Regions from separate parts of the Nitratireductor sp. J20-h4 genome, predicted to be linked through region 1. Evidence: riboswitches for the same ligand, from Rfam matches in the RefSeq annotation. Region 1 holds a riboswitch; the other holds the start of a gene.
What was found. A riboswitch is a leader RNA that binds a small molecule or an ion and turns the genes downstream of it on or off. The one in region 1 is predicted to bind cobalamin.
Positions count from the first base shown of each region.

Region 1 (14,166 bases):
GCCTCTTCGCCGCGTTCGATCAGCCGCAGCAGATCGCGCGGCGTTTCCGGAATGTTTTTAACGTCATAGCCGGCAGCCTTAAGGTCGGCGAGCATGGTCAGGACGCTGCCCGGCACGTCGAGGCCGACGGCGTAGCCGGTGCGCCCGGCCGCGCCCGGATAATCGGGCATCAGAATGGCGATGCGGCGTTTTGCGCGCGGCGTCGCCTGGAGCCTCAGACAGGCCGCGATTCGGTCCGCGACACCCGCCACCCGGTCGGGCTCGGGCCTGTTGACCTGGCCGCGATAGGCGAGCGCATCCTCGCTTTCGACCGTGTCCTTGAAGGAGATCGCCCCGGCGAGGATGCGCCCGTCGAGTTCGGGCAGGACAACATGCATGGCAAGGTCGGCCGGAGCCAGGCCGCGCGCGCCGCTCTGCCAGGCCTCGCGCCGCGTCGTGGCGATCACCGCCTGGAAAACCGGCACGCCGAGCGTGTCGTACAGCGTTTCGGCATCGGGTTCCGCGCCGCTGGCAAAGGCGGTTGTGGTGACGATGGCGCGCGCTGCCTGCTTCCGTGTCGTATCGAAGACGAAGGCGCGGACCGCCGGATCCTTCAGACTCGACACGAACAGCGGCAGGGCAAACATCCCGCGCGCGGCCATCGCCTCGAAAAGCCGGTCGATCGGCGCGACATCCTCGGCAAGCAGCATCGAACGGTAAAACAGCAGCGGCACCGTCGCCGCGCCGTCCGGCCGCGCGGCCAACGCGGTCACGGCATCGACCGCGCCGAGGCCGGGAAGATAGAACCCGGCCTTGGGCAGCGGTGCCGCCGGGTCCGCCTCGATGTCGTGGCCTGCGTGCACGGCCATCCGGCGCAGCAGCGCGCGCATATTCGCCGTCCCGCCCTCGCGGAAATAGGCGAGCAGGCCGATCTGTTCCTCGGGAGCGATCGTCGACAGTGCGGCGAGACGCTCGTCGCTCTCGCGGCATTCGCCCGGCAGCAGCGCCAGCGCGATGCCCTTTTGACGCGCGATCTCTGCCAGCCGGTCGCAGCCGTAGCGCCACCAGTCATACCCGCCCAGAATCCGCACCAGGATCACCTTCGCCTGGGCGGCGACGCTGTCGAGCCACAGATCGACCGACATCGGGTGGCGCAGCTCGCGCAGGCTGGCGAGCCTCAGCGACGGCACCGCCTCGCCTTCGGCCCGCCAGGCGGAGGCCAGCGCCGAAAGATCGCTGTCGGTGAACGACAGCGCCACCATGTCGGCCGGCGCCTGGCGCAGGTCGACCGGCTCGATCAGATCGTCGAGCGTCGCGGAACTGGTGGCGAGGATGTGCATCGCGCTGCTGTTCGTCCTCCTATGCCGCCAGGGTCTTTTCGATCGCGTCGCGGTCCAGGCCTTTCAGCCCGATCACCACCAGGCGCGTGCCTTTGGCCTCGTCTGGTGCCCAGGCGCGATCGTAATAATGCGACACGCGCGGCCCCACCGCCTGAACGAGCAGGCGCATCGGCTTGCCTTCGACATGGGCAAAACCCTTGAGCCTCAGCACGCCGGTATTTTCCGCCGCCGCCGTGACCCGGCGCGCGAGCGCGTCGGGGTCGGAAATCGCGGGCAGCTCGATCACATGCGTGTCGAAATCGTCGTGCTCGTGGTCGAGCATGCCGTCGTGATGCGTGTGCCGGTTCTCGATATCGTCCTCGACGGCGAGCCCCAGCCCGAGCAGCACCGACGGATCGACCTTGCCGTTGGCCGCCGGCACGATCTTGACGGCGCGGGCAAGGTGGCGCTCCACCGCCGCGCGGGCACGGCCGGCCTGGGCTTCGTCAAGCAGGTCGCTCTTCGACAGGATGACGAGGTCGGCGCAGGCAACCTGATCCTCGAACACTTCCTCGACCGGATCGTCGTGGTCGAGTGTTTCGTCGGCCGCGCGCTGGGCGGCGAGTGCGTCCATGTCGGCGGCGACCCGGCCGTCGGCGAGCGCCGGCCCGTCAACCACCGCCACCACGCCGTCGACGGTCACCCGCCCCTTGATCGCCGGCCACTGGAACGCCTGCACCAGCGGCTTGGGCAGGGCCAGGCCGGAGGTCTCGATCAGGATATGGTCGACCTTCGGCTCGCGCGCCAGGATCTGGTCGAGCGCCGGCACGAAATCGTCGGCGACCGTGCAGCAGATGCAGCCATTGGCCAGTTCGAGTACGTTTTCTTCCGGGCAGTTCTCGATGCCGCAGCCTTTCAGGATTTCGCCATCGATGCCGACATCGCCGAACTCGTTGACGATGATGGCGATGCGCCGGCCGTTGGCGTTCTCGATCAGGTTGCGGATCAGCGTCGTCTTGCCCGCCCCGAGGAAACCGGTGACGACGGTGCAGGGGACGCGGTCGGCGGAAGCAGTCATGATGAAACCTTTTGGGTTGCGGCAGGGGCGATGGCGGTTGCGGGCGGCAATCTGGAAACCAGCCCGCGCTTGAGACATTCGGGCCGTCCGCGCCAGGGCATGAGGCCATTATCGGAGGTCTGGAAGAGCTTGGCTCCGGCCACCAGGTCGGCGCCGTTTTCGACCGCGAGGTCGCCGAACACGTAGCTCCAGGCGCCCTCGCACAACAGCGCCGCGCTCAGCCGGCGCTTGCAATTGCCCAGGCATTCGACCTCAGCGATCCGGATGTCGGCATCCTCGTTGGCCGCGCGTGCTGCCTCGGCGAGAAAATGTCCCGGACGCGGCCGGTCGTCGGCGCCGTCCGCGCCGCGGCACGAACTGCACACAAGGATCGTCGCTATGGCGGGCGTCGGCGCGTCTACCGTTGCGGCCGGGTCCGTCGCGGACGAATCAGTCCTGTCGTCGAAGGTCAATCATCGAACTCCTTGCCCGGGTCACCCGCCGGACGGTTAGGATTGCTGTTGCGACGGCAGGTCTCCTGGCTTGCGGGTCGCCGCACCGCGCCGCCTTCCCGGACAAATCCAGTGGCAATCGACGCGAAGCTCGCCGCTCACAGTTGCGGGGACAGCCGCGGAGTTGAAGCCGGTCGCTTCGCACCGCGTTCCCTCTTAGCCCTTCCGCGTGGAAGGGAACCGTCAGGCCGGCATTTAGGCCGTGAGCGACAGGGCTGTCAATGCAAGGCCTGCATGGCCGCTTGCCGGCACGGCGCGGCTGTAGGACCCTGCCGATCCCGCCTGGATCGCAACGGACGCACACTATGGAAGACTTGATCGGGTTTCTCGTCGCCGGCTTGGTGCTGACCGGCAGTCCGGGTCCCAATACGCTCAGCCTCGCGGCGGCGGGAGCGGCGTTCGGTGCCCGGCGCGGCCTCGGCTACATGACGGGCCTTCTCGTCGGCATGGTGCTTGTCATGGCGCTGACGGCGAGCGGCATGATCGCCATCGTCCTGGCCGTGCCCGCGCTCTCGCCCGTGGTGACGGCCGCCGCCGCTGCCTATTTCATCTATCTGGCCTGGCGCATCGCCACCGCCCCGCCGATGTCGAAGGCGCCGCAGACCGGGCGTGCGCCCTCGCTCGGCGACGGGATCGTGCTTTCGCTGCTCAACCCCAAGGCCTACGCCGCGATGGCGGCGATGTTTTCCGGCTTCGTTCTGTTTGGGGGCTCTTCCATCGTCGACGCGTTCATCAAGGCGGGACTGCTGCTCGTCATCCTTGCTCTGGTCAACACGGCATGGCTCGCCGGCGGCGCGTTGCTGACCCGGTTTCTGCGCCGGCCTAGGCTTAATCGCGTCATCAACATTGCTTTCGCCGCGATGCTGATCCTGTCGGTCGCGCTCGCGTTCCGCATGTGAACACCTGGCACGCCGACGCCGATTCCGGGCTGTCATGTCGGCATCGGGACAGCGAAGCGGGAGAATTGAGGTTTGCGCCCGTTTCGAATTGCGTTATGACTGCGGCTGTCGATGGTTCCCGAGAGAACAAGGGAATGCGGTGCGGGTCTCGTGCCCAAATCCGCGGCTGCCCCCGCAACTGTAGGCGGCAAGCTCCACCCCAAAGGCCACTGAAGCGCTGCTTCGGGAAGGCGGGCAGGGAGCGTCGAGCCGCAAGCCAGGAAACCTGCCGTCGTCGTGAACGCAATGCCAAGGCCCTCGGGTGGAGGGCGAAAGGACAGGACATGAATTCGAACACCACGACCTTGGGCGCTTCCGCCTCGACCCGATCCCGCGCCATGCCGTTGGCGATGGCCGCGTTGCTCGGACTTTTCGTTGTCGCGGTTTCGGGCTTCGCCCCGATGGAGGCGGTCCACAACGCCGCCCACGACTATCGTCACTCCATGGCTTTTCCCTGCCACTAACGGGTGATCCGACATGTCCGATCTTCGTAACGTCGTGTTCGTCGCGGCGCTCGCTGGGCTGTTGGCCGGGCTTGTGCTGACGGCCATGCAGGTCTACGCGACCGTGCCGCTGATTCTCCAGGCCGAGACTTTCGAGAGCGCCGGCGGCGGCCATCATGGCGACGCCGCCGCCTCCGAAGAGGCAGGCGCGGAAGCCTGGGCGCCGGCCGACGGGATGGAACGCAATCTTTACACCGCGCTTGCAGCAATCGTCACCGGCATCGGTTTCGGGCTTCTGCTGGTCGCGGCGTCTGAATTCGCCGGCGGCATTGCCGGCTGGCGTCAGGGGCTCGTCTGGGGTTTTGCCGGTTTCGCCGTGTTCACCCTGGCGCCTGGCCTCGGCCTGCCGCCCGAATTGCCGGCCATGCCGGCGGCCGACCTCGTGGCGCGGCAGGTCTGGTGGATCGCCACCATCGCCGCGACCGCGGCCGGCCTGGCGCTGATCGCGTTTCGCGCCTCGGCCTTGTGGGCGGTTGTCGGGGTGGCGCTGATCGTGGCGCCGCATCTGGTCGGCGCGCCGCAGCCGGTCAGTCACGAATCGCCGGTTCCGGCCGATCTGCATCATCGTTTCGTCGTTGTCGTCACCGTCACCAACCTCGTGTTCTGGCTGGTGCTGGGCGCGGCGGTCGGTGCCCTGCGGCCGCGCTTCTTCGGTCGCGCCGACAATGCGCGGACGCGCTTTGCCTGACAAAGGGCGGCTGATCCTGGTGCTTGGCGGTGCGCGTTCCGGCAAGAGCGCGCACGCGGAAAAACGCATCGAGGCGCAACCGCCGACCTGGACCTATCTGGCGACCGCGCAGGCTTTCGATGCCGAAATGAGCGAGCGCATCGCCATACACCGGGCCCGGCGCGACGGACGCTGGTCGACGCACGATGCGCCGCTCGATCTCGTCGGTGCGCTGGATACCCCGGAGGCCGACGGCCCGGTTCTGGTCGACTGCCTGACCTTGTGGTTGTCGAACCAGATGCTGGCCGGCCAGGACGTGGAAGCCGAGACCGCCCGTCTTGTCGCGGCCCTTGCCGCCCCGCGCGGGTTTTGGGTCGCCGTCGCCAACGAGGTCGGTCTCGGCATCGTGCCGGACAATGCGCTCGCCCGCCGTTTTCGCGACGCGGCCGGGCGCCTCAACCAGGCGGTCGCGGCCGTGGCCGACGAGGTCGTCTTCATGGTCGCCGGACTGCCGATGCGGGTGAAATAGATGAAACAAGTCAGCGAAACCGAGGCCGCGCGCCATCGCGCCAAGATGGAAAAGCGCAAGGCGGTCCAGGATGCCGAAGTGGCGTCGAAAAAGATCGAAAAGGGCCTGCTGATCGTCAACACCGGCCCGGGCAAGGGCAAGTCGACGGCGGCTTTCGGGCTGGCGCTGCGCATGCTCGGCCACGGCCGCAAGGTCGGCGTCGTCCAGTTCGTCAAGGGCGCCTGGCACACCGGTGAGAAGGACGCGCTTTTGACTTTCGGCGACAAGGTGGAATGGTATGCGATGGGCGAGGGGTTCACCTGGGAGACCCAGGACCTGAAGCGCGACGTGGCCGCCGCCGAGGCCGCCTGGGCCAAGGCCGAGGCATTGATGGCTGATCCCGAAATCGGCCTCGTCATTCTCGACGAGCTCAACATCGCCCTGCGCTACGACTATCTCGACCTTGAAAAGGTTGTGGAGACGCTGCAAGCCCGCCGCGACGATCTGCATGTCGTCGTCACCGGCCGCAACGCCAAGCCCGCTTTGACGCAGGCCGCCGACCTCGTCACCGAGATGGGCCAGGTCAAGCACCATTTCGCCGCCGGCGTGAAGGCGCAAAAGGGCATCGAGTTCTAGCAATGCCTGACCGTCCGGCCCGGACCACGCCATCATGACGGTACGTGCGCTGATGTTCCAGGGCACCGGCTCCGATGTCGGCAAGACGCTGGTCGTGGCCGGCCTGGCCCGCGCTCTGACCAGGCGCGGCCTGCGCGTGCGTCCGTTCAAGCCGCAGAATATGTCGAACAACGCCGCCGTCACCGCCGACGGCGGCGAGATCGGCCGCGCCCAGGCCTTGCAGGCGCGCGCTGCCGGCGTCACGCCCAGCGTGCACATGAACCCGGTTCTGTTGAAGCCGCAGGGCGAGACCGGCGCGCAGATCGTCGTCCAGGGCCGGGTCCGGGGCACCGCGCGCGCGGCCGACTATCAGGGCGTCAAGCAGAGCCTGCTGCCGGCCGTGCTCGACAGTTTCGCGCGTCTGAAGCAGGAGGCCGACATCGTCCTGGTCGAGGGCGCCGGCAGCGCCGCCGAAACCAATCTGCGTGCCAACGACATCGCCAATTTCGGCTTCGCGCGCGCCGCCGACGTGCCGGTGGTGGTGATCGGCGATATCGACCGGGGCGGTGTCATCGCCAGCCTGGTCGGCACCAAAGCGGTGATCGACCCGGCCGACGCCGCGCTGGTCGTCGGGTTTCTCGTCAACCGTTTTCGCGGCGATCCGGCCCTGTTCGTCGACGGCATGAACGAAATCGCCAGGCGCACAGGCTGGACCGCCTTCGGGCTCTTGCCGCATTTTGCCGATGCGAACCGCCTGCCGGCGGAGGACGCGCTGGCGCTGACCGGCAAGGACCGGCGCAGCCGCGCCGGGGGGCGGGTGAAGATCGCGGTACCTATTCTGCCGCATATTTCCAATTTCGACGATCTCGACCCGCTCGAGGCCGAACCCGACGTGGCGCTGACACGGTTGTGGCCGGGCACGCCGGTTCCCGGCGATACCGACCTCGTGCTGCTGGTCGGTTCCAAGGCCACGATCGCCGATCTGGCCGCCCTGCGCGCGGCCGGCTTCGATGTCGATATCGCCGCGCATCGTCGGCGCGGCGGTTTCGTGCTCGGCCTGTGCGGCGGCTACCAGATGCTCGGCCGCACCATCGACGATCCCGACGGCGTGGAAGGACCGGCCGGACGGGTCGAAGGCCTCGGCCTGCTTGACGTCGACACCCGCCTGACCGGCGAAAAATCTCTGGTCGAGGTGCGTGGCGACACCGCCGACGATGTCTCCTTTCACGGCTATGAAATGCATATCGGCGTCACCGCCGGTCCCGACGCCGCGCGGCCGTTCGCCACCATCGCCGGCCGGGCCGATGGTGCCACCGCGCCCGACGGCCGCGTTGCCGGCACCTATGTACACGGCCTGTTCGCCGACGATCGCCAGCGCGCCGCCTGGCTGGAGCGTCTTGGTGGCGCCGCCTCCGGGCTTGATTACGAGGGCGGCGTCGAGGCCGCGCTCGACGGACTGGCCGACCATATGGAGGCCCATCTCGACATTGACGGGCTGATCAAAAATGCGCGCTGACCAACACGGCGAGCGCGCCGGTCGACACAATCAACAGCGCATCCGCCCACCGGTAAAGGGTAAGCGCGCGGCGAATATCGCTCGCGTCGGCGCCCCGGCGGCCGCCTCGGCCCATCACCGCGTCGTCCACCACATGCCCGCCATAGGTGCGCGGCCCGGCGAGCGCCAGGCCGAGCGCGCCGGCCATCGCCGCCTCCGGCCATCCGGCATTGGGCGAGTGGTGGTTTTTCGCATCGCGCCGGACCGCCTTCAAGGCGTCGCGGCCGGACACCGAGGGAAGAAGCGCCGCGGCGGCTACGATGGCCAGCGCCGTCAGCCGCGAGGCCGGCAGGTTGATCAGATCGTCGAAGCGGGCGGCGGCGCGACCGAAGGCCTCGTGGCGTGGCGTGCGGTGACCGATCATCGAATCGGCCGTGTTGACCGCCTTGTAGATCGCGATCCCCGGCAGGCCGGCGAGCGCGAGCCAGACGAGCGGCGCGGCGACGCCGTCGGAAAAATTTTCCGCCAGACTTTCGATCGCCGCGCGGCTCACCCCGGCCTCGTCGAGCGTGTCGGGGTCGCGCCCGACGATCTGCGACACCGCCGCCCGTCCGGCGTCAAGCCCGCCGGTTTCCAGCGCGTCGGCGACGGCCGCGACATGATCGTCGAGGCTTTTTTGCGCGATCAGCGTTGCCGCCAGGCAGGCCGCGAGCGCGACGGCTATGGACGTGGGCAGGGTCATAAGCAGCGCCTGCAGGCCCAGCCCGGCGCCGCCGGCGAGCGTTGCAATCGTCACCAGCGCAGCCAAACCGGCTTGTCGACGACGCGCCGTGCTGTCCGTCTCCCGGTTCCAGCGCCGGTCGAGACGCTCGATCAGCGCGCCGATCCAGGTCACCGGATGACCGATCGCCGTAAACAGGCGGTCGGGATAGCCGGTGGCGCGCTCGACAAGCAGCGACAGAAAGGCGATGGACAAGAACATGGCGTTGCAACGGGCTGAAAAAACCGCGGTTTCCGATCATGGCGGCAGCCTCGACGCGGCAAGGGCGCTGTTTGCCGACGCGCCGCAGCCGTGGGTCGACCTGTCGACCGGCATCAACCCGCACGCCTATCCGCTTTTCGACCTGCCGGCCACCGCTTTTTCGCGCCTGCCCGAGCCGGGCCGGATCGCCGAACTGGCGGCGGTCGCCGCCGGCGCCTATCGCGCCGGGCCAGATGTCGCCGTCGTACCGGCGCCCGGAACCCAGGCCTTGCTGCCGCTGGTAATGCGGCAGGTCCCTCCCGGCCGCGCCCGGGTGCTCGGACCGACTTATGCCGAACATGCGCGTTGCGCGCGCCTTGCCGGCCACGCGGTCGAGGAGGTGTCGTCCGTCGGCGCGTTGTTTGACGCCGACCTCGCCGTCATCGTCAATCCGAACAATCCGGACGGCCGCTCTGTTGCGCGCGAAACCCTGCTCGCGCTTGCCGGCCATATGCGCGCCAAAGGCGGGTTGCTGGTCGTCGACGAGGCGTTCATGGATGTCGGGCCCGCCGAGCATAGTCTCGCCGGTGGCTGCGGGGCAGGCGGGGTCGTCGTCCTGCGCTCGTTCGGGAAATTCTTCGGCCTTGCCGGTATCAGGCTCGGCTTCGCGCTCGGCGCGCCGGACCTTGTGGCTGGATTGGCCGCTAGGCTTGGTCCGTGGGCGGTCTCCGGTCCGGCGCTCGAGATCGGCCTGCGGGCGCTGGAAGACCGGGCCTGGCAGACGCGGATGCGCGCCCGGTTGCGGGCCGAGCGCGCGCGTCTCGATGCATTGCTTGCCGCAGCCGGAATCGAGCCTAGCGGCGGAACACCGCTTTTTGCCTTCGTGCGCGATCCGGCCGCGCCGGACTTGTTTGCATGGCTGGGCGCTTCCGGCCTGTACATCCGTCGCTTCGCAGAGCGACCCGATTGCCTGCGGATCGGCCTGCCCGGCGACGACGCCTGGCCGAGGCTCGAGGCCGCGCTTGCAGCCTGGTCCGCGCGAAACCAGCCTGCCGATCCGGCCAAAGAGGCGGAGAAACGATGATCTGGGTCTGTCCACTCTCGCGGCTTGACGACACGATCAGCACGACCGGCGCGCGCCGGCTTTTGACGCTGCTCAAACACGGAACGCCGTTCGACCGGCCGGCGCCGATCGCCGCCGATCAGCACCTTTTGCTGTCGATGCACGACATTGTCGAGGAGGCGCCCGACATGGTGGCTCCAGCGCGCGCGCATGTCGAAAGCCTGATCGCATTCGGCAGGGGCTGGGATCGCGCCGCGCCTCTGGTGATCAACTGCTTCGCCGGCATTTCGCGCTCCACCGCCTCCGCCTACATCATCGCCGCCGCCCTGGCGCCGACGCGCGGCGAGGCCGAACTCGCCCGCACATTGCGCCGGCTTTCGCCCTCCGCGACCCCGAATATCCGGCTGGTCGCGCTGGCCGACGACCTTCTGGGGCGCGACGGGCGCATGGTCGAGGCGGTGCGCTCGATCGGTCGCGGCGCCGATGCCTTCGAGGGTGCACCCTTCGCGCTGTCGATCGACGCCTGACGATGTATCCGACGGCGATGGCGACGCAGTGGCACGCGCGACGGAGACGGATGCGTGCACGCCCCGCGGCCCCGCGGTTTGATGCTCCAACAATTGACTTTGCGGACATGGGGGGTACTAGCTCCGCGCACCGAAGCGTACGGGGAAAATGCCGCCTATGACCAATGTCGCTCTTACCGGTCTGGCCCGTGATCTGGCGCGGCGGGCGGATGAAGGCCGCCCCGTGCGTGTCGGGGTGATCGGCTCCGGCGAGATGGGCACCGACCTGGTGACCCAGGCCATGCTGATGCGTGGCATCGAGGTCTGCGCGATCTCGACACGCAGGCCGCATACTGCGCGCGCCGCGATCCGCATCGCCTATGGCGACGAGACGATGGCGCGCGAGGCCGACACGGCTTCGGCCGCCACGGCGGCAATTGAGGCCGGCAAGATCGCCATCATCTCAAACGAATTGCTCGTCACCAACCCGCTTCTCGACGTGGTCATCGACGCAACCGGCAAGCCCGGCGTTGCCGCGGATTTCGACCTGATGGCGATGGAGCACGGCAAGCATGTGGTGATGATGAATGTCGAGGCCGACGTCACCATCGGCTGCCTGCTCAAGCAGGAGGCCGACCGGCTGGGCGTCGTCTACACGGTCGGCGCGGGCGACGAGCCCTCATCGTGCATGGAACTGATCGAATTCGCGTCCGCTCTCGGCTATTCCATCGTCTCGGCCGGCAAGGGCAAGAACAATCCGCTCAACCATGACGCCGTGCCCGACGACTATGTCGAGGAGGCGACGCGGCGCAACATGAACCCGCGCATGCTGGTCGAGTTCGTCGACGGGTCCAAGACCATGGTCGAGATGGCCGCGATCGCCAACGCCACCGGGCTGGTGCCGGACGTCCCCGGCATGCACGGGCCGAACGCGGACCGCGACGAGATGGTCAAGGTGCTGATTCCCAGGCAAGACGGCGGCATCCTGACCCGCAAGGGCGTGGTCGACTACACGGTCGGCAAGGGCGTGGCGCCGGGGGTGTTCGTCATCGTCGAGGCGACCCATCCGCGCATCATCGAGCGCATGGACGACCTGCATATCGGCACCGGCCCCTATTACAGCTTCTTTCGACCCTACCATCTGACCTCGCTCGAGGTCCCGCTGACGGCCGCGCGCATCATGCTGACCGGCAAGCCCGACATGGTGCCGCTGCCGCGCCCCGTGGCCGAGGTCTGCGCGCTCGCCAAGCGCGATCTTGCCGCCGGCGAGGTTTTCGACGCCATTGGTGAGACCTGCTACCGCTCCTTCACCATGACGGTGACCGACGCGCGCGCCAAAAATGCCGTTCCCGTTGGCCTGCTTGAGGGCGGCAAGGTGCTGAAGCCGGTCAGGAAGGGCGAATTGCTGACCACCGACAACGCCGCGCCCGACCCGAATACGCGGCTTTTTGCGCTGCGCCGGCGTCAGGACCAGATGCTGTACCCATAGCAAGCGGCCGAAAACCGCGCCGCGGGCCCCGAGGGGCGCGGCCCGACTTCAAAAGCGAAGAGTCTCCACCGTTTTTGGCACGGGTCTTGCGACAGGCCTGTGTGTGGCGGCGCGCGACGGTGCTTGCGCGTCCAGACGAGGGAGCACGACGGCCGAATGAACCAGAATGACACGGTGGCCCGTATCAGGGCGGCACATCGCAGCGCGGCCAAAGCCAGAATCCGGCTCGAAACCCTCGATTCGTGGCGCGGCATCTGTGCGTTGCTCGTGGCGGTGATGCATTTTCCGGCCTCCGGTCCGCTCGCGGAAAGCCCGGTCGTGCGCAACGCCTATCTGTTCGTCGACTATTTTTTCGTCCTGTCTGGCTTCGTGATTGCCTATGGCTACGGTGCCAAGCTGGTCAACGGCGTCAATTATCTGCGCTTCGTCATTCTGCGGATCGGCAGGATCTACCCGCTCCACGTCGCCGTCCTGGCCCTGTTCGTCGCCTTCGAGGCGTTGCGCTGGGCCGTTCCGGCGCTGGCCGGAAACGGCGCGGCCCCGTTCACAGGAGGCAACAGCCCGTTCGAACTGTTGACGAGCCTTGCCCTTCTCAACGGCATGGGCGTCGACAGCCGGTTGACCTGGAACGGGCCGAGTTGGAGCATCTCGGCCGAGTTCTGGACCTATACCCTGTTCGGCGGGCTTGTGGTTCTGCTCGGGCGTCGCTCCTGGATCGCGCTGGTTGTTGCCGTCGTCACCGCCCCGGTGGTGCTCTACCTGTTTTCGCCCGACTACATGGACGCGACCTGGGATTTGGGTTTCGTGCGCTGTGTCTATGGTTTTTCGCTCGGCGCGCTGCTCTATTTCCTGGCCGGTGACAGACTGCTGTCGGCAAAGGCGCGCCAGGCGGCGGAGCCGACCGCGCGCGCGAGTGTGCTCGAATTCGCGGCCATCGTCCTCGTTGGCCTGTTCGTCGCCCTCGCCGGCGACAATGCGGCCAGCATCGCGGCGCCGTTTGTGTTTGCGCTGTCCTTGTACGTTTTCGTTCTGGAGGGCGGTGTATTCAGCCTTATGCTGAGGACGCGACTCTTCCAGTGGCTTGGGGCGCTCTCCTACGGCATCTACATGGTGCATATTTTCGTTCAGGCGCGGATGATCAACCTTGCCAGTGTGCTGGAGAAGATCGTCGGGGTCGAACTGATCGGCGCTTTCCAGATCAATGGACAGGACTTTTACGGATTTGGCCTCAACGGACCGGTTTTCGGTACGCTGATGGTGGCGGCGATGATCGTGGCGGTGGTGGCCGTGGCGCTGATCGCGCATCTGCTAATCGAAAAACCGTTCCAGCGGCTGTCGAGAAAATTCGCCGACATCTATGCCGGGCACATCATGGCCTTGCATCCGGGTGCAGGCGGTGTCGAGGCGCCTGCGCAACTGGACGGGCACGCGGCTTCAGCGCGCCCGTAAGGTTGTACCACTGCATGGAACGGCGGCCGAGGCCGCCGCACAGACTATTTGCCGAGCTCGATCGAGCGGTCGCGCGCCGCCTCGACGGCCTCGGCGACCAGGTTGCGAAGCCGATTCTGCTTCATCAGAACCTGCAGGGCGGCGGCGGTGGTGCCGTTGGGGCTCGTGACCTGTTCGCGCAGGACGCCGGGCGGGCTCTCGCTTTCGGCTGCCAGCGAAGCGGCGCCGAACACGGTCTGCATGGCCAGCAGTTTCGCTGCCTCGGCGGGCAGGCCGGCTTGCTCGCCGGCCGCGGTCAGACACTCGATGAAGTGAAAGACATAGGCGGGCCCCGAGCCGGAGACCGCGGTGACCGCGTCCATTAGGCTTTCGTCTTCGAGCTTGAGCACTTTGCCGCTGACCGAAAGCAGATCGGCCAGAAACGTCTCGGCGGCAGGTGTGACCTGGCTGTTGGAGACTGTCACCATCATGCCCTTGCCGATCGCGGCGGGCGTGTTTGGCATGCAGCGGACGATCGGTGTTTTTTCGCCCAGCAGCGTCTCGAACAGCGCGATATCGATGCCGGCGGCGATCGACACGAAGGTCGTGGCGCCGGTCGCGAATTCGCTATACTCGGCGACGACGCTGCGCATCACCTGCGGCTTGACGGCAAAGATGATCAGTATGGGGCGAACTCCGGCCTGCAACTGCGATACATGCCCGCTCACGCCCGCCCCGGTCTGCGACGCACGTTGGCGCAGAGCCTCGTTCGGTTCGACGACGGCGATCTCGCTTGCGGCAAGTTTGCCCGAGGCCAGCCAGCCCGTGAGCATGGCGTGTCCCATATTGCCGCAGCCGACCAACACCACTTTTACAGCCAATTTCAATCTCCTCCGGCAGACCCGCCGCCGTTCCGTCCAGCGCACGCCCGCAGCAATGCCGGAACCCGACGACGGGTGCAACCGGTAATCATTCTGCCTTCAGTCGGATGACACGGAGGGGATCCTGATACGCGCTGCCATGCGCAAGCCGAGGCAACCCATGAGGAAAAACAGCCACACTGGATCCACTCGTCGCAGGAAGAAGCTCTCCAGGAACGCGTTCAGCGAGGTGAACATCAGGATCA
Region 1 is NZ_CM165557.1:1,145,225-1,159,390, forward strand. It holds gene cobN (cobaltochelatase subunit CobN) at 1-1,319, opposite strand, end outside; gene cobW (cobalamin biosynthesis protein CobW) at 1,339-2,376, opposite strand; gene ACT2B0_RS05565 (DUF1636 family protein) at 2,373-2,828, opposite strand; cobalamin riboswitch at 2,867-3,067, opposite strand; gene ACT2B0_RS05570 (LysE family translocator) at 3,173-3,766, shown strand; cobalamin riboswitch at 3,852-4,053, shown strand; gene ACT2B0_RS05575 (CbtB domain-containing protein) at 4,090-4,269, shown strand; gene ACT2B0_RS05580 (CbtA family protein) at 4,283-4,996, shown strand; gene cobU (bifunctional adenosylcobinamide kinase/adenosylcobinamide-phosphate guanylyltransferase) at 4,989-5,504, shown strand; gene cobO (cob(I)yrinic acid a,c-diamide adenosyltransferase) at 5,505-6,119, shown strand; gene ACT2B0_RS05595 (cobyric acid synthase) at 6,154-7,614, shown strand; gene cbiB (adenosylcobinamide-phosphate synthase CbiB) at 7,598-8,575, opposite strand; gene cobD (threonine-phosphate decarboxylase CobD) at 8,574-9,638, shown strand; gene ACT2B0_RS05610 (tyrosine phosphatase family protein) at 9,635-10,144, shown strand; gene ACT2B0_RS05615 (NAD(P)H-dependent oxidoreductase) at 10,302-11,612, shown strand; gene ACT2B0_RS05620 (acyltransferase family protein) at 11,769-13,061, shown strand; gene proC (pyrroline-5-carboxylate reductase) at 13,106-13,921, opposite strand; gene ACT2B0_RS05630 (O-antigen ligase family protein) at 14,021-14,166, opposite strand, start outside.

Region 2 (14,166 bases), 1.4 Mb from region 1:
GCGCGAAAACAGCCGGTCGACGACGCCGATGCGGGCCTCGGCGGCCGGCACGTGGCCGCCCATCTGGGCAAGAATCGCGATCAGCGCATTCTGGCGCAGGAAGGTCGACTTGCCGCCCATATTGGGTCCGGTCAGAAGCCAGATCGCGCCGGGCCGGCCGGCATCGGCCGGCGACAGGTCGCAGTCGTTGGCCACGAACGGCTCGCCGTCCTGGGCGCGCAATGCCTTTTCCACCACAGGGTGCCTGCCGGCGATGATCTGGAAATCCAGACTGGTGTCGACCACCGGGCGGGCGTAACCCTCGTCCTCGGCCAGCACGGCAAGCGCCGTCGACAGGTCGAGCACGGCGAGCGCGCGCGCCCCGGCCCGGATCGCATCCGCACACGCCACCGCCTCGGCGACAAGCGTGGCGAAGATCTCCAGTTCGATCGTCAACGCGCGGTCGGCGGCATTGGCGATCTTGGTTTCGAGCCCGGCCAGCTCGGTGGTGGTGAAGCGCATCGCGTTGGCCATGGTCTGGCGGTGGATGAAGCGCGCCTTGGCCGCGTCCGTCCCGGCCAGCGCCGCGTGATGGTTGGCGGTGACCTCGATGTAATAGCCCAGAATATTGTTGTGGCGGATCTTGAGCGAGCGGATGCCCGTCTCCTCGACCAGGCTCGCCTCCATCGCCGCGATCACCCGGCGCGCCTCGTCGCGCAGAGCCCGCATCTCGTCGAGTTCGGCATGATAGCCGCGCCGCACGAAACCGCCGTCGCGTTTCAGCAACGGCAGTTCGTCGGCGAGCGCCGCCTTGAAATGATCGCGCGGTTTCGCCGGCAGCGCGGCGAGCGCGTCCAGCGCGCCGGCGATCTCGGCCGGCGGCGCGGCGTCTGCAAACAGCGCCGCCGCCTCGGCGGCGGCGGCCATCCCCGCGGCGAGCGCGCCCAGATCGCGCGGTCCGCCGCGATTGAGCGCCAGGCGGGCCAGGGCGCGCGGCATGTCGGCCACGCCCTTCAGGCTGGTACGCACGGCATCGGCAAGGGCCCGTTCGGCGCGGAAATAGGAGACCGAATCGAGACGCTCGTTGATGGTGCCGGGCTCGGTCAGCGGCGACATCAGCCGCTCGGCGAGCAAACGGGCGCCGCCGCCCGTTAACGTCCGGTCGATGACGTTGAACAGCGACCCCTCGCGCTTTCCCGACAGGGTGCGGGTGAGCTCGAGATGGGCACGCGTCGCCGGATCGATGAACATCGTCGTGCCGGCATCCTGGCGCGCGGGGCGCATCAGCGGCGGCCGCTCCGCCTTTTGCGTACGCTCGACATAGGCGATCGCGCCGCCGATCGCGGAGAGTTCCGCACGGGCGAAATCGCCGACCCCGTCAAGCGTGGCCAACCCGAAGAACCGCGCCGCGCGCTCGGCGGCGGCGGTCGATTCGAACAGGCTCGGCGGCAAGGGCGTGACGATCTGGCCGAGCGCGTCGAAGACCGGTCTGAAATCCGGGTCGTGGAACACCGGATCGGCGACGATCAATTCGCGCGGCTCGATCCGCAAGATGTCGGCCAGAAGCCGATCGGGCGCGGTGGCGGCAACCAGGAAGGTACCGGTCGAGATGTCGATCCAGGCCAGTCCCAGCCCGTCCTCGCCACGCACGCGCCCCAGCGCCATCAGATGGTTGGCCTCCGACGGCGCCAACAGCTTGTCCTCGGTGATCGTGCCGGGCGTGACCAGCCGCACCACGTCGCGGCGCACGACCGATTTGGAGCCGCGCTTCTTGGCCTCGGCCGGGTCCTCGGTCTGCTCGCACACCGCCACGCGATGGCCGAGCGCGATCAGCTTTTGCAGATAGTCGTCGGCGGCGTGGACCGGCACGCCGCACATGGGAATGTCCTCGCCGAGATGCTTGCCGCGCTTGGTCAGGGTGATGCCGAGGGCGCGCGAGGCCACCAGCGCGTCGTCGAAAAACAGTTCGTAGAAATCGCCCATGCGATAGAAAAGCAGCGAATCCGCGTTCGCCGCCTTGATCTCGGTATATTGCTCCATCATCGGCGTGGCCGCCGGGGAAGCGTTCTTGACGGGGCGATGCTGGTTCACAATCGGGCCGCGACCAAAGGTCCGTTTTCGCGTAAATCCTGAAACTGTTTCCTGCTTGGCGATTTACAGGCTTGAAGTGTAGCCTTAATCGAAACGCTCCACAAAAGAAGCGTCGAAAAGGCGCGAAACCGGGCAGGAAACACACGACAGTCATGGCCGAAAAAAGCAAGAACGATCAACAAGGTCCCTCAGTTTCGGCGGCGGAGGCGCTCGACTTCCACGCCGCCGGCCGTCCCGGCAAGCTCGAAATCAATCCCACCAAGCCGATGGCGACCCAGCGCGACCTGTCGCTGGCCTATTCGCCGGGCGTGGCCGCGCCGGTCAAGGCCATTCACGAGGATCCAAGCCGCGCCTTCGACTACACGACCCGCGGCAACATGGTGGCGGTGATCTCCAACGGCACCGCGATCCTCGGCCTGGGCAATCTCGGCGCGCTGGCGTCGAAACCGGTGATGGAAGGCAAGGCGGTGCTGTTCAAGCGCTTCGCCGACGTCGATTCGATCGATCTGGAAGTCGACACCGACGATGTCGACGAATTCATCAATTGCGTGCGTTTCCTGGGCCCGTCCTTCGGCGGCATCAATCTGGAGGACATCAAGGCGCCGGACTGCTTCATCATCGAAAGCCGCCTGCGCGAACTGATGGACATCCCGGTCTTTCACGACGATCAGCACGGAACCGCGATCATCGCCGCGGCGGGGCTGATCAACGCGCTCGAGATCACCGGGCGCGACATCAAGACGTCGCGGCTGGTCTGCAACGGGGCCGGGTCGGCCGGCATCGCCTGTATCGAGCTGATCAAGGCGATGGGCTTTCCGCCCGAAAACGTGACCCTGTGCGATACCAAGGGCGTCGTCTACCAGGGCCGCAAGGAGGGCATGAACCAGTGGAAGTCGGCCCACGCCGTCAAGACCGAGCTCAGGACATTGTCCGAGGCGCTCGAGGGCGCCGACATTTTTTTCGGCCTGTCGGCCAAGGGCGCGCTGACGCCGGCCATGGTCCAGTCGATGGCCAAGAAGCCGATCATCTTCGCGATGGCCAATCCCGATCCGGAAATCACGCCGGAGGAAGTGGCCGAAATCCGCACCGACGCCATCATGGCGACCGGCCGTTCGGACTATCCGAACCAGGTCAACAACGTGCTTGGCTTTCCCTATATTTTCCGTGGCGCGCTCGACGTGCGCGCCACCACCATCAACGACGACATGAAACTGGCCGCCGCCCATGCGCTGGCCGCCCTCGCCCGCGAGGACGTGCCCGACGACGTGGCCGCCGCCTATCAGGGCAACCGGCCGAAATTCGGCCCCAACTACATCATCCCCGTGCCCTTCGACCCGCGGCTGATCTCGGCCGTGCCGGTTGCCGTGGCCAAGGCGGCGATGGAGTCCGGCGTGGCCCGCCGGCCGATCCTCGATCTTTTCAACTATGCGCGGGATCTGTCGGCAAGGCGCGATCCGATCGCCTCCACCCTGCAGCGCATCTACGACCGCGTGCGCCGCCAGCCCAAGCGCGTGGTGTTCGCCGAGGGCGAGGAAGAACAGGTGATGCGCGCCGCCGTCTCCTACGCCAACCAGCGCCTGGGTACGGCGATCCTGCTCGGCCGCGACGAGCAGATCCGGGAAACCGCCAAGCAGGCCGGCGTCGACCTGAACAAGCCCGGGATCGAGATCATCAATGCGCGCCTGTCGCGCCGCAACGGCCTTTACGCCGACTATCTCTATGAGCGCCTGCAGCGCAAAGGCTTCCTGTTCCGCGACTGCCAGAGGCTGATCAACAACGACCGCAACCATTTCGCCGGCGCCATGGTCGCCCTCGGCGACGCCGACGCGGTGGTGACGGGCGTGACCCGCAACTATTCCACCGTGCTCGACGACGTGCGCCGGGTGATCGACGCCAAGCCCGGCCACCGGGTCATCGGTGTATCGATCGCGCTCTGCCGCGGGCGCACGGTGATCGTCGCCGACACCGCCGTGCACGACATGCCCAATTCGGAGCAGATCGCCGACATCGCCGAGGAGGTGGCCGGCTTTTCGCGGCGCATGGGCTACGAGCCGCGCGTGGCCATGCTCGCCTATTCGACGTTCGGCCATCCGCCGGGCGAGCGCTCCGAGCGCGTGCAGGAGGCGGTCAAGATCCTCGACAAGCGCCGGGTCGATTTCGAGTATGACGGCGAGATGGCCGCCGACGTGGCGCTCAACCCGAAGCTGATGGCGCAATATCCGTTCTGCCGCCTGTCGGGCCCGGCGAACGTGCTGGTCATGCCGGCCTTCCACTCGGCCTCGATCGCCACCAAGATGCTGCAGGAACTCGGCGGCTCCATGGTGATCGGCCCGCTGCTGGTCGGGCTGAACAAGCCGGTGCAGATCGTCTCGCTCAACGCCAAGGACAGCGACATCGTCAACATGGCCGCGATCGCGGCCTACAATGCCGGGGCATGACGCGCCGACCCGCGCCCCGAAAACGGGGTCGGCCAAGGCCGCTTTCAGTGTCCCGGCCTGTCGTCCTCGGCCTCGTCATCGGCGGCGGCGGGCTCGAAGCGCGCCTGCCACCGCGCCAGCAATCGCAGGCGGGCGGTCTCGCCGAGATGGCCGCAACGGTGCATCTCCTGGCGCAGGGCGAGCCGCAGGGCCGTGCGGGCGAGGCGGGTTTCGGACGGCGTGAAGCCGTCGGGCGCCTGACCGCGCGCCAGGGCGGTTAGCACCCGGTTCTTCTCAGCGACAGCCTCCGGAAGGCCATATGTCGCCAAAAGGGCCTGGAAGCCGGCATGCAGCGCGGCGTCGAAGGGCCGGTCCTCGCCCAGCGGGCCGATCACCGGATGGCCCGGATGCAGTGATGCGAGCGGCATCAGCCCGTCGGGAATCGGCGTGTTGGCGGAATGGGTGCGGCCCGTCCTGAGAAGTCTGGGCAGAACGTGGGTATGCGGCCCCGGCGGCGACACGCCGCCGGTGTCGGGACCGCCGATCTTCTGGAACACCTCGACCCGGCCGATCCCGGTGACGGCGACGCGATGCGGATGGGCGGCAAGAATTGCCGCCATCGCCGGGTTGCCGGGCTCCAGCAGCGAGCGGCCGACCGACGAACGCAGCACGGCAAGCAGCGCGGCGTCTCGGGTCCGGACGCAGAAATCCGACTGCGGCAACGACAAGCCCATATCGAACAGGATCGCGCCGCGATCCGCCTCGCGGATCGCACCGTCGTCGGGACCGAGTTCGCTGAGCGTCGCGCGGCAGGCGCGGCGGGCGGCGGCCTCGGGCAGGCACAGCGCCAGCGCATGGCTCCAGCGATGCCGTTTCGGGCTCAGCGTTTCATAGGCGACGGGAACGACTGCCGCCAGCGCCGCGTAGTCGAGCGCGACGCCGCCTCGCGCGGTGGCGCGCGTCAGCGTTTCGGGATCGTCCACGATCGCCGTCTCGCCGTCGTCGTGATGAAATTCGGCGATGGCGCCGAAAGTGCCCATGCTCCAGCCGCACTGCCAATCCGCCAGGGCGCGTCGCAACAGATTTTCAAGATCGTTCACCGGTGCACGGTCCTTTCGTTCTTGGCGTTCGACGCCACTAGGTCCAACGGCTGCACGACGAGACCGCCGGCTGCCTCGCCGAAAAAGGCTTCGACGGCATAGATGTCCCGCAGCCGTTGCGGCGTCAGCACCTGCCGGGGCGGGCCATCGGCGACGATGCGGCCGCGGTCGAGCAGCACCAGCCGCGTGCACCAGCGCGCGGCAAGCCCGAGATCGTGCAGGGAGGCGACGACGCCGCGGCCCTCGCGGGCGAGATCCGCGAAGAGGCGCATCAGGCCGATCTGGTGCTCGGGATCGAGGCCGGCGGTCGGCTCGTCGGCAAGCAGCAGCGGCGCCTCCTGCGCCAGCGCGCGGGCAATCAGCACCCTGGCCTTCTCGCCGCCGGATAGCTGGGTCGCCGGGCGGTGACGGAAGGCGGCGATCTCCATGCGCCCGAGCGCGGCTTCAACGGCCGCGCGATCCTGCGCGCCGGCGGCGGCGAACGGGCCGCGATGCGGCGCGCGGCCGAGCCCGACCAGCATTTCGACCGAAACCGGCCAGGCGATCTCGCGCTCCTGCGGCAGATAGGCGATGCGCAGGGCGCGCTCCCGCGCCGACAGCCCCGCCGCCGGCATGCCGCCGATCTCCACCGTGCCGCGCGCGGTAACCAGTCCCAGCGCCGCGCGCAGCAGGGTCGACTTGCCGGCGCCGTTCGGCCCGATCAGCCCGACGAATTCGCCTTCGCCGACGCGCAGCGACACCTCGCCGAGAACGTCGCGCCCGCCAAGCGCGACCCCGATCCCGGACAGGGCAAGCAGGCTCATGCCAGCCTCCCGCGGCTGCGCCAGATGAGCCAGAGGAAGAACGGCGCGCCGACGATCGCCGTCAGAACGCCGAGCTTGAGATCACGGCCGGGCGCGATCAGCCGCACCAGAATGTCGGCCGCCATCAGGACGCACGCGCCGCCGAGTGCCGATGCCGGCAAAAGCCTTGACGGGCGCGCGCCGACCAGAGGCCTGAGCAGATGCGGCACGACGAGGCCGACAAAGCCGATCGCGCCGGCCACCGCCGTCGCCGCGCCGACGCAGGCCGCGGTGCCGAAAACGGCCAGGAAACGTACCCGGCGCATGTCGACGCCGAGGCTCGATGCCGCGTCGCCACCCAGCGTCAGCGTGTCGAGCGGCCGGGCGAGCATGGCCAGCATCGCCCAGCCGAGGAGGATGAACGGGCCGGCCAGCCAGACATGGTCCATGGAGCGGTCGGTGAGCGAGCCCAGCATCCAGAACAGGATTTCGAGCGCAGCGAACGGGTTGGGCGACAGGTTGAGCGCCAGCGAGGTCATTGCGCCGGCGAAGCTCGACACAGCGACGCCGGCCAGAATGATGGTCAGCGTGCCGCCATGCATACCGGCCAATGCCTGGACGACGAGCACGCCCGCGACCGCGGCCGCCAGCGCCGACAGCGGCAGGGCGAGCGGAAAGGCGGCCGACAGGCCGGTATAGATCGCCAGCACGGCGCCGAGCGAGGCCGAGGCGCTGACGCCGATCAGCCCCGGCTCTGCCAGCGGATTGCGCAGGTAGCCCTGGAGCGCGGCGCCCGAAAGGCCGAGCGTGGCGCCGATCATCAGGCCAAGCAGCGCGCGCGGCAGGCGTATTTCGCGCATGATCAGGACAATCGCGCCGCCATCGCCGGAGACGAGCGCGGCAAGCGAATCGGCAAAACCGATCGCCGCCGGCCCGACCGTCAGCGACAGGACCAACAGCAGCGTCGTCGCGCCGCCGAGCAGCGCCAGCAACAGGCGGTAACGCGCCGGCTCGCTCATTCCTGCCCCGCCTCCAGCCTTCTCGCGGCCTGTTTGAGAATGCGCGCGGCAATCAGCGTGAACGGCGCGCCGCACAGCCAGTATTTGTCGGGTATGTCGACCTCGGCGATTTGGCGGGCGAAGGCGCGGAAGGCCGGATGGCGGAAATTCTCCTGGGCGAGCGCGGGGTCGTCGAAACGCTGCGCGCCGGTGACGACCAGGTCGGGATCGGCGGCAATCAGACTTTCCAGCGGCAGCCGGCCGGCGCCGGAAATGCCCAGGGCCGCGGCGATATTGTCGAGCCCGGTTTCGGCGATGACGGCGTCGGCGAGCGAGCCCGGCCCGACCGTGTAGCTGTTGGAGGAATAGACCGCCACCGAGCCCTCCGCCGGCGATGCTGCCAGCGCCGCCAGCCCGGCGTCGAGCGCGGCCGTCAGCGCCGCCGCCCGGTCCCGCCGCCCCAGAATCGCGCCCATGCGGGCGATGTTTTGCCGGATGTCGTCGAACCCGGTTTCCGGCGCGAACTCCTCGACGCGAAAGCCGAGCCGGCGCAGCAGCGCCACGGTCGTGCGCGTCGTGTAGGTGCCGGCGATCACCAGGTCCGGCCGCATCAGGAAGATTTCCTCCGCCAGGCCGTGATTGACGACATAGGCTCCGGCGCGCCCGGCAAGCACCGAGGCGCCCGGATCGGCAGCCAGATGCGAGACCGAATGGAGCTGGTCCTCATCCGCGATCAGCATGGCAAGCTGGTCGGTGCACAGATTCATCGACACGACGCGTTTGGGTGCAGACGCGGCGTGCGCGGTCGCCGACACGCAAATCGTCAGGGCGGCCATGCACGCCGCCCCGAGCCATCGACAAAGGAAAAGCCGTTGCGTCATCGCGCTCAGAAACTGCCCTTGAGACCGAAAAAGGCGACCAGGCCCTGGGCGTTGTAGCCGAGCACGTCCTCATACTCCTCGTCGAACAGGTTCTCGATACGGGCAAACCCCTCGACGGTTTCGTTGAAGCGGAAACTGCCGCCGACATTGACCACCGTATAGGGCTTCAGCCTCACACGGGAGGACGGAAAGGTCGAGAAGTCGAGATCGAGCATCTCGCCGTTGACGACGACTTCGCCGAAGACGCGGGCGCGGTTGTCGTAGAAACGATAGGCCGCGTTCAGCGATCCCGAATGTCTTGGCCGACGCACCTCCACCAGGCGCGGCCCGCCCGCCACCGCCTGCTCGGTGGCGTCGGTATAGGTGTAACTCGCCGTCGCGGTGAAGCCGTTGAAGAGATCGACCGTGGCGGCGACCTCGACGCCCTGGCGTTCGCTGCGGCCATCGAGATTGACCGGCGTCGGCAAAGGCCCGTCATAGGCGGTGGCGATCTCGTTGGTGAGATCCTGATTGAAATAGGTCAGGTCGACGATCAGCATGCCGCCGAAAAAACCCTGCTCGACGCCGACATCCCAGCCGAAGCTCTCTTCGGGCAGCAGGCCCGGATTGCCGATGAACTGGGTCGGCAGATACCCGAACTGCTCGAAAAAGGTCGGGTTGGTGACCCCGGTGCCCAGCGAGGCATGCAGGCGGGTGTCGATGCCGGGAATGCGCCAGGCGCCGCTGAGGCTATAGGTGGTGGCGTCGCTGAAGGCGTCGTTGTCGTCGCGCCGCAGCGCGGCATTGACGGAAAACTGGTCGAGGAACTCACCACGATATTCGCCGACGAAGGAATTGGTGGAGCGGGCGAGCTTGTTGGCCAGATGCGAGGGCAGGAAGGTTTCCCGCTCCCACTCATAGCCGCCGGTGAGCCGGTGGCGCGCTTCCAGCAGGCTCGGCGTGTCGAATTCCCAGCTCGCCTGGTAAAGCCCGTTATAGCGGCCGCCCGAATTGGACGACGTCACCGCGCCGCCGGCGGAATATTCGCGGAACGTGTCGCTGCCGGTGAAGCGCAGGCGCTGGGTCAGCGCGCCGTCGAGCGCGACATGGGTCGCGCCGAGTGAGCCGAACAGTTCGCGGCTCGCGACCTGGTCGTCGGTGTCGAGCACCTGGCCATAGGTCGGGCTGCCCCAGCCATAATCCTGTGCGTCGAGGTCGCTCTTGCGGTCCACGTAACGCAGCGTGCCGTCGACGCTGAGCGCGGGCGTCAGGTCGACCGTGAAACGGCCGTTGAGCGTGGCATTGCGGTCGCCGTCGCGTTCGGTGCCGTAATCGGAGACGTTGAAGCCGCCGGTATTGCGCAACAGGCCCGACAGTGCCACGTCGTAATTCTCGCCGCCGCCGCGCATCGACAGACCGCCGAGCCAGGTGCCGTCGGTGCCGGCCTCGGAGCGGATGGAGGTCGAAAATCCGTTGCGTTCGCCGCGCTTGGTGATGATGTTGATCACGCCGGCGGTGGCGTTGGAGCCCCAGAATGCGCTCTGCGGGCCGCGCAGCACCTCGATGCGCTCGATGTCGTCGACCAGAAGGCTGCCGAAATCGAACTCGCCCGAGGAGGTTTCGCTCATCTCGATGCCGTCGATCATCACCAGCACGTGGTTGCCCTCCGCGCCGCGCATGCGCAGCTGGGTCAGGCCGCCATAGGAACCGGTACGCGACACGGCCACGCCCGGCACCATGCGCAGGGCGTCGGCGACGTAACGCACCCGGTTTTCCTCCAGCGCCTCGCCCGAAATCACCGTATGGGCGCGGCCGGATTTCTCGGCCTCCACAGGCGTGCGCCCTTCGCTGATCAGCAACCGGTCGAGCTTGGTGATCTCGGTGTCGGCATCCGCCGGTTCCTCGGCCTGTGCGCCCGTCAGCCCGACGAATGCCAGCGTGCCGGCAACGATATATTTCCTGACCATACCTGTCCCTTGTGCGGTTGGTCGCGCAACGCGGCATGGCGTTGCGCGGCATCAATCAACCGCAGGCGGAGATCGGTCTTGGGCAGATCGGCAAACATAGGCGTCCTCACCCCTCGGCCGTTCCCGGCTGCGGCAACACTTCATCGAATGTCACCGCAACGGACGGCCGCGCCTGGACACACCCCGTGTCCTGGCATGGGTGACCGGTCCTGGCAGGTCTCCTGACTTCCGTCTCGTCGCCCGGCTCCGCCTTCCCGGCCGCGAACGGCCAGTGGCATCATGGAAGCGGGCTCAACGGTTACAGTTGCGGGGGCAGCCACGGATTTGGCCGGCATGCGGCCTCACCGTGTTCCCTTTTCATCCGCCCGAGGGCGGAACCAGTTCCGTGCGCGACCCTAGAGATATCAGCAAAAGCTTGTCAAGCGCGTGCGCGGAGAACTCCGGCGTGGTCCATCGGAAAGTTCTCGCTCATCGTTCCGTGCCCGAATAGGCCGGGAGGCGCGTCTCGATCGTGGCGCAGAGATCGAGCAGCGCCCGCTCCCTGCCCGGCTTGCCGACAACCTGGACGCCGAACGGAATTCCGTTCGCATCGCGCCCGATCGGCAGTGTGACCACAGGCCACCCCAGCAAGGTGACCGGAACGGTGAAGCGGGTCAGTGCGTCGAAATAGAAGAGCGGACCGGCGGCGGTGTCGAAGCGCTGTGCGTAGTCGCGCACCCCGGCCCTGTCCGAGCTCGGGTCGAGATGTCGAAACGCACACAGGCCGGTGACCGGCAGCACCAGCGCGTTGACGCCGTCAAAACGCGCGGCGGCCTCGCGCCGCGCTACGGCCATGCGCGCCAGATTGTCGGCATGGCGCGCACCGTCCCTGCGATATCCCGTATGAACGTGGGCGAGGAAACCCGGCGAACGCCGCGCCGGGCTCCGGTCGCGCCGTAGCAGCCAGCGAATCGGCGCTGGAATCAGCGCACCGGTCTCGTAGCCCATGATCTCGCCGAAAAGCCGGTAGCTCTCGGGTTTAAACAGGAGACGCATCGGGTCGGGCTCGACGTTAACGCCCGTGGCGGCGAGCCGGGTGGAAAACCCGTCCCAGACCGTGCGGGCCGCCGCCTCCATCGGCGGGGGCGAATCAGGCGTCCACAGGCCGATCCGGTACGATCCCGACGTTTCTTTTCCGGTTTCGGCTCTGGCAAGACAGTCCCAGAGAAAGGCGAGATCGTCGACCCGCCGCGCGATCGGCCCTATCCGCGCGAAGTGTTGCAGGCGCTGTCCGCCGGGCAGCATGCCGTCGGAAGGCCAGCCGCCCTCGGTCGGGGTGAGCGAGGTCACGCCGCACCATGCCGCCGGCAGGCGAAGCGAGCCGGCAAGATCGGCGCCGATATCGAGAAGGCTCATGCCGCTCGCCACCGCCGCCGCGCCGCCGCCCGAGCTGCCGCCTGCGGTGAAGCGGGGATCGTGCGGATTGCTGGTACGGCCGCGACGGCGGTTGAACGTCTGGAAATCGAGCGCGTTGGGCGGCAACGCGGTCTTGCCGGTCACCTCGGCGCCGAGCCCGACCAGCCTGGCCACGATCGTCGCGCTCGCCCGGTCCGCGCGCCGGCTGGGACGCTCGAGCCCGAATGTCCGCGGCCACCCCCCGGCCGCGATCTGGTCCTTGACCGTGACAGGCAGGCCGTTCAGCGGCCCTTTCGCCGTGCGGGGCGACTGTTCGCGACGGGCCTCGAACGCGTTGACGACCGGTTCGACGTCTTCGCGTCGGGCGCGCAAGGCGCGGTAGAGGGCTTCGCGCGTCGCTTCGTTTGCGAGCCCGGCGACGGTCTCGCGCAAAGGGCGGGTCAGGATTTCGGGTAGGTCGATGGTCATGGTCTTCTCCAACGCTGCGTTCGCCCCGTTGGATAAGCCCCGCCGACCGGCCTAGGCTTTCCCGATCGTGCTTTTGTGGATCGGAAGGTGGACAAGCGCGCTCAGCGCTGCACCCGGCGCCTCGGTCCGCGAGGTCAGATAGGTTTCCACCATCCATCCGGGCCGCAGCCTCAGCTTCAACCGGCCCAGGCCGACGCGCGCGGCGCGATGCCAGGTCAGGTGCAGCGTGTTCAGCGGCCCGTTATGGGGAAAGATTGCGTAGAGCCCGGCCTCGATCCCCGTCCGCCCCTCCGCCCAGGCCAGGCTGCGCTCGGTGTCGAAAAGCGCACCGAAATGGGCGACGGCACTCTGATCCTCGAAGGCAGCGGGACCTTGGGCATAACCGGCGGCGAAAGCCGCCTCGTCCTTGCCCAAGATGCGCGCCAGCTCGCCGAACGCGGCTCGTGTCGCAGCCAGGTCGGGGAAGTAGCGCCCGTCGATCATGCCGGTCGCCCGCCGCCAGCACAGCCATTGCTGCGGCATCTCCACCAGATCGCAGGCCATGGCGAACGATTGGACCTCGACAGGTCTCAGGAAAGGACGCGGCGGCGCGCCGCACAGGGCCGAATCGAGCCCATCGCGGCGAAAGGCATCGGGCGTGATGCCGAAATGCGCCTTGAAGGCACGCGTCAGCGCCGCGTGGGTCTCGAACCCGCAATCGAGTGCGATGTCGAGAATGCGCGCGTCGGTTTGGCAGAGCGCGATCGCCGCGCGTTCGAGCCGCCTGGCTCGGAGATAGCCGGCGACCGTTTCGCCCGTGGCCGCCGCGAAGCGGCGCTGGAAATGGTGCTGAGCCATTCCGCTATCCCTGGCCAGGTCGGCGATGCGGTGGCGGGCAGTCAGGTCACGCTCGATCGCCGCGCAGGCGCGGGCGATATTGGCGGCATTGCGGGCATGCCTGTCGGATGGGGCTGACATTGCCAGTCACTACGGAAAAATCGCCGCCGATCAAAGCCCGTAAAGCGCGCGGCCGGCTTGGATGCCGGCCCACCTTCGAGTGTGCGCCGGACGCAGCGGGAATATTTTCGACAATGTATGCTGCGGGATATGGCTTGTTCGTGATAGCCGTTCGGCCACACGTCATCATCATCCAGCGAAACCGAACCGGAGGTTCCCATGCAGCTTAACGTCTATCTGGCCGGTGAGATCCATACCGACTGGCGCGAGACGATCGTGACGGCCTGCGAGGGCCTCGACATCGACTGGTTCGGCCCGGTGACCGACCACGATGCCTCCGACGATTGCGGCGTGGAAATCTTCGGCGCCGAAAGCGACAAGTTCTGGCACGACCGCAAGGGGGCGCTGCTCAACGCCGTGCGCATCCGCACCGGCATCGAGCGCGCCGACGTGCTGGTGGTGTGTTTCGGCGAAAAATACCGGCAGTGGAACGCGGCCTTCGACGCCGGCTATGCGGCAGCGCTCGGCAAACCGATCATCGTGCTGCATCCGCCCGAATTCGACCACGCGCTGAAGGAGGTCGACACCGCCGCCAACGCGGTCGCCCGCACCCCCGCCGAAGTGGCGCGCGCGCTGCGCTACCTGGTCACCGGCGCCCTTTGAGGCAGGTTGCCGCCATCGCCGGCAAAACGCGCGCCCCGGATCGGAAGACGTCTCAGGCGGGCGCGGCGCGGCTTGCTTGAGCCGATAGCCGGGCGGCCAGTTCGGTCCGGTTGCGGACGCCGAAACGGCGACGGAGATTGGCCACGTGCTCCTTCACCGTGTTTTCGGAGATCGACATGGCGCGCGCGATTTCCTTGTTGCTGCGTCCCAGGCGCACCAGCCGCGCGACCTCGGCCGAGCGGGGTGCAAGGGCGGCTTCGACACCGCCGCCCGACGGCGCGTACGGCGTAAAACCGCTTTCGGCGATCCGGTCCAGCGCCATCGAACTCGCGCGGCAGATAATGTCCATGCGCATGCGAACCAGCTCGTCGGAGCCGCTGCCGTCACCGGGGCCGGCCGTGTAGAGGATCCCCGCCAGTTCGCCGTCGAGGCATAACGGACCGCATAGATTGCCGTCATAACCCCAGCGCCTGAGCAGCCGGAACATTTCGCTGTGACGCCAGTGGCGGT
Region 2 is NZ_CM165557.1:4,169,593-4,183,758, forward strand. It holds gene mutS (DNA mismatch repair protein MutS) at 1-2,022, opposite strand, end outside; gene ACT2B0_RS20225 (NADP-dependent malic enzyme) at 2,223-4,508, shown strand; gene ACT2B0_RS20230 (DUF6925 family protein) at 4,553-5,587, opposite strand; gene ACT2B0_RS20235 (ABC transporter ATP-binding protein) at 5,584-6,390, opposite strand; gene ACT2B0_RS20240 (FecCD family ABC transporter permease) at 6,387-7,388, opposite strand; gene ACT2B0_RS20245 (ABC transporter substrate-binding protein) at 7,385-8,203, opposite strand; gene ACT2B0_RS20250 (TonB-dependent receptor plug domain-containing protein) at 8,254-10,194, opposite strand; cobalamin riboswitch at 10,389-10,591, opposite strand; gene ACT2B0_RS20255 (amidase family protein) at 10,663-12,057, opposite strand; gene ACT2B0_RS20260 (helix-turn-helix domain-containing protein) at 12,109-13,014, opposite strand; gene ACT2B0_RS20265 (YtoQ family protein) at 13,213-13,656, shown strand; gene ACT2B0_RS20270 (helix-turn-helix transcriptional regulator) at 13,709-14,166, opposite strand, start outside.
Region 2: it holds a riboswitch for cobalamin, as region 1 does, so the genes downstream of both, ACT2B0_RS20250 (TonB-dependent receptor plug domain-containing protein) here and ACT2B0_RS05575 (CbtB domain-containing protein) in region 1, are expected to answer to the same signal.